Regions from separate parts of the Massilia sp. TSP1-1-2 genome, predicted to be linked through region 2. Evidence: predicted binding sites of a transcription regulator. Region 2 holds the regulator's gene; the other holds the start of a gene.
The links. The regulator LexA, encoded in region 2, represses DNA repair genes until DNA is damaged. The targets are predictions, from matches to a motif close to ACTGTATNNNNATACAGT.
Positions count from the first base shown of each region.

Region 1 (2,202 bases), on a different contig from region 2:
TTCGCCGCGCACTTCGGTACTGTTGGCGGCCGACACGCTGGTGGTGTAGACCGTCGCGCCGCCGCTGCGCAGCGATGAGGGAATGCCGTAGAAATACTCGACGGGGCCAATGTTGTCGAAGCCTAACAGGCCGTGAACGAGGACGATGGGGTACTTGGTCTGGGTGTAACCCAGTGCCCAGGATGGGGCAGGCACGGCGAGCGCTGCTGCGAGGACTACGGATGCGCACTTCCAAAAGCGATTCTTCATTTTGTCTCCTGATGGTTTTTTAGAATTGAAGTCGACTACTGGAACTGAAGTTGTGCGGTTCAAGCCGCACATTCCTTCGTGTTACCGAGCTCACCAGATCTTTCCGCTCATGCAAGCCTGGAAATTATGTTTCAAATTAGAGCGAGCGCTCGGTTTTTTGAATTTAGCACCCTATTCCGTAAAAAGCATGACGCAGCGCAATAAGTGCGCTCGTTCTTTTCTGACCAGAACTTATCTGTGGTTTTAAAGCGATATAATCGTTCTGGGAACCAACTTAAGGCCACGGCGAGCGCAATATGGCAAGTATCCAGTCCAGACGTTTCGACTTCGATCAATTCCAGACCATGACGCCGCTCAACGGTGAGACGATCTGGGCCTATCTGGTCGACCGCCATGCCGAGCGCATTGGCGTCAAGCGGCGCAAGCCGGCGCTTGAAAACATGGAAAAAATCTTCGTCGCGACGTTCCGGCTCGCCAACGAGGTGGGTTTTCGCGCCATGAGCCTGCGCGACCTGTGCCGCGAGACGGGTTTGTCGATGGGCGGGCTATACGGCTATATCGAAGGCAAGGACCAACTGGCCGAGATGATCGAGGATGTGGTGCGCCAGACAACCTACGAGCTGCCGCGCATGTTTGCCCACATCGAGGATCCGCGCGAGCGGCTCGAGTCGCTCGTGCGCGGGACGATTTATTTGTCCGAGATATTGCAGCCGTGGTTTTATTTCGTCTACATGGATTCGCGCGTGCTCCATTTCGACCAGCGCAACATGGCGAAAAACTCGGAGCTGTCGATCCAGACGCTGATCGCGCAGTTGCTCGACGAGCTGCGCCCGCTGCCCGAGGGAAATACGACGCTGATCGCCGCCCATATCCTGGCCCTGTTCCAGGACTGGTACCTCAAGCGCTGGAAGTACAAGGCGGCCAAGGTCAGCGTGGATGAGTTTGCCGACAGCGTGTTGCTGTTCCTGCGCAGCCACCTGAGGTAGGGCATAAGGCCTGCCGCTTTTCCGCCCTACGATGGTGCAAACGGCAAGCTCTTGCAACATTGCGCGCGGTAAGCGATACTGTATGTAATCACAGTACTTCGCCTCCATCGTGAACCTTCCCACTCCCGTCCCCGCCTGCGAGCCGCAACGCTACATCGCCCATCTCGACATGGATGCCTTCTACGCGTCCGTCGAATTGCTCAAGTATCCGGAGCTGCGCGGCCAGGCGGTTGTCATCGGCGGCGGGCGCGACCAGCATCCAGTGGTGCAGGCCGACGGCCGGCGCCAGTTCGCCCTGATGCGCGACTATGTCGGGCGCGGCGTCGTCACCACGTCCACCTACGAGGCGCGCGCGCTCGGCGTGTTTTCGGCGATGGGCATCATGAAGGCGGCCAAGCTGGCCCCGGACAGCATCTTGCTGCCAACCGATTTTGACGCCTACCGCAAGTTTTCCAGCATGTTCAAGCAAGCCGTTGCGGACGTGGCGCCCATCATCGAAAACGTCGGCATCGATGAAATCTACATCGACCTGACCGAGTTCGGCGCGCGCGCCCCCGCCGTCGCCCAACAAATCAAGGAACTGGTGTCGCACACCACGGGCCTGTCATGCTCGATTGGCCTGGCGCCCAACAAGCTGCTGGCCAAGATTTGCTCCGACCTGGAAAAGCCGAACGGCCTGACCATCCTGTCGCCCGAAGACGTCCAGACGCGCGTGTGGCCGCTGCCAGCCCACAAGATCAACGGCATTGGACCAAAGGCGCGCGAAAAGCTCAACAACCTGGGCATCGCCACCATTGGCGACCTGGCCGGCGCCGACGTGCACCTGCTGCGCGCCCACTTCGGCGAAGTCTATACCGCGTGGCTGGTGCGCGTGGCGCACGGTGTGGACGAGCGCCCAGTGCGCACCACCTCGGAAACCAAGTCGGTCAGCCGCGAGGTGACGTTCGAGCGCGACTTGCAAGTGGTA
Region 1 is NZ_JAFCTU010000009.1:78,822-81,023, reverse strand. It holds gene ACP7BV_RS09970 (lipase family alpha/beta hydrolase) at 1-249, opposite strand, end outside; gene ACP7BV_RS09965 (TetR/AcrR family transcriptional regulator) at 546-1,235, shown strand; gene dinB (DNA polymerase IV) at 1,345-2,202, shown strand, end outside.
Region 1: a site for LexA is predicted at 1,313-1,330, ahead of dinB (DNA polymerase IV). Genes of this name have one in related genera too.

Region 2 (2,202 bases):
TCGCCCGCTGCAACAGCGGCAATTTCAAACTCGGTCAGCCTGGGCACCCCTGCTTCGACCTGCTGCGAACTGTGCATCAGGGTGGCGGACACGATGGGCACGCCGGCCGGGGTGTAGCGCAACACATCGCGCTCGCCAATCAGGGCTACGAACTGGAGTTGATTCACCGAGGTGGCATCAATTCGCGTTCAGGACTTTCAAACAAAAAATTACGCTGCTGCTTGAACTGGGGCTGGAGCTGCTGCGGCAGGAGCCGGAGCTTCCGAGCGGTGGCTCTTGGCTGCGTCTTCACGTTGTACCGATTTCATCATCGGCGATGGCGTGGTTTCAGCCTTCTTCATGCGAACGGTGAGGTGACGCAGCACCGCATCATTGAATTTGAACGCGGTTTCGAGATCAACCAGCGTCTCGTTGTCGCATTCGATGTTCATGCAGATGTAGTGCGCTTTTGGCAGCTTGTTGATCGAGTAAGCCATCTGACGACGACCCCAGTCTTCAACACGGTGAATGGAACCACCGCGCGTGGATACGCTGGCTTTGTAGCGTTCGATCATCGCCGGGACTTGCTCGCTTTGGTCCGGGTGGACGATAAAGACGATTTCATAATGACGCATGCATAACTCCTTAGGGACGTTTAAACAGATGCCCACCTCGGCGTCAAGACGAGTGTGGGAAGGGAAAGCCGGCAATTATAGCGCGAGATGGCGCTTGCTGGCAATGCCCTTGTTGCTCCTTCAAAGTCCGGGGATGAAATCGTGGTCAAGAAGTTGGCTTGGGCAGCATGGCATGGCCGCCGGCAAAGCTGATCTCTGATCGCGTGAGGCCGCCTGCAAGGGCTACTTCGCTGATGAAATCTTCTTCATTCGCTGAAATTGACACGTCAAAGTGCAAATAATTCAGGCAAAACCGCATTTAATACTTGCGCTGGGCGAAATACTGTACAAAAATACAGTCTGTTTATACAAACAGTCTCTTATACCGATGATCAAGCTCACACCACGTCAAGAACAAATCCTCAACCTGATCAAGGACGCGATCGACAACACGGGCTTTCCACCGACCCGCGCCGAGATTGCCAACGAACTTGGCTTCAAGTCGGCCAATGCGGCCGAGGAGCATCTGCAAGCGCTTGCGCGCAAGGGTGCGATCGAAATTTCGCCGGGCACGTCGCGCGGCATCCGCCTGATCGGCGCCAGCCTGGACGTGATCCCGCTGGTGCCGGCCTCGCTGATGATGTCGCTGCCGCTGGTCGGGCGCGTCGCTGCCGGCTCGCCCATCTTGGCGCAGGAGCATGTGGAAGCCACTTACAGTGTCGACCCGGCGATGTTCTCGTCCAAGCCTGACTTTTTGCTCAAGGTACGGGGGTGGTCGATGCGCGACGCCGGCATCATGGACGGCGACTTGCTGGCCGTAAAAAAGGTCGATACGGCCAAGAACGGCCAGATTGTCGTTGCCCGGATCGGCGAAGACGTCACCGTCAAGCGCTACAAGAAAACCAACGGCATTATTGAACTGCTGCCCGAAAATCCCGATTTCAAGGTCATCCGCGTCGACCCTGAAACCGACGACTTCGCGCTCGAAGGCCTGGCCGTCGGCCTGATGCGCAGCTGGCACTAACAGCAACCATTCCCGCAATCTACCCCGGGGTAGATGTTGTTTGACTGTGGCTACTTGACCATGCGGTTGTGCTCGGCAACGTAGGCGTCGGTGGCGTCGCGCCAGACGGCGTAGTCGGCCAGCAGCAATTTGGAGGCGATGCGGGCTTCTTCGACGATGCGCGCCTGCACGCCTTCGAGGTGTGTGGTGGCGGTGGCCATTTCGTCTTTGGTGAGCAGGTCGGCAATGTCGGCAGGGATGCGCTTGGTCAGGGGCGTGGCGGCGTTGATGTTTTCAACAAAGCCGTTGTAGCACAGCTGCCAGGCCTGGACTTTGGCGGCGACGGCGGCAATTTCATCGTTCACTTTCGACATGGCCGGGATCCGCGGCACCGGACAACGGTACTTGCCTGACTTTAAGTCAGCACCGTCGTACTTCGACATCCAGTAAGCGATCTCTTCTTTGTGGGCTTCGCGCCGCTTCATCATCTCCAGCGCGGCAAGCGCCGTCTTGTTGCCCTTCGCGGCCGACTTCTTGAACCATGACTCGGCCTTGACCAGGTCCACGCTGCCGGCGTCGCCGTATAGATACATTTCGCCAACGTGC
Region 2 is NZ_JAFCTU010000016.1:78,318-80,519, reverse strand. It holds gene priB (primosomal replication protein N) at 1-167, opposite strand, end outside; gene rpsF (30S ribosomal protein S6) at 210-614, opposite strand; gene lexA (transcriptional repressor LexA) at 982-1,617, shown strand; gene ACP7BV_RS15485 (tetratricopeptide repeat protein) at 1,668-2,202, opposite strand, start outside.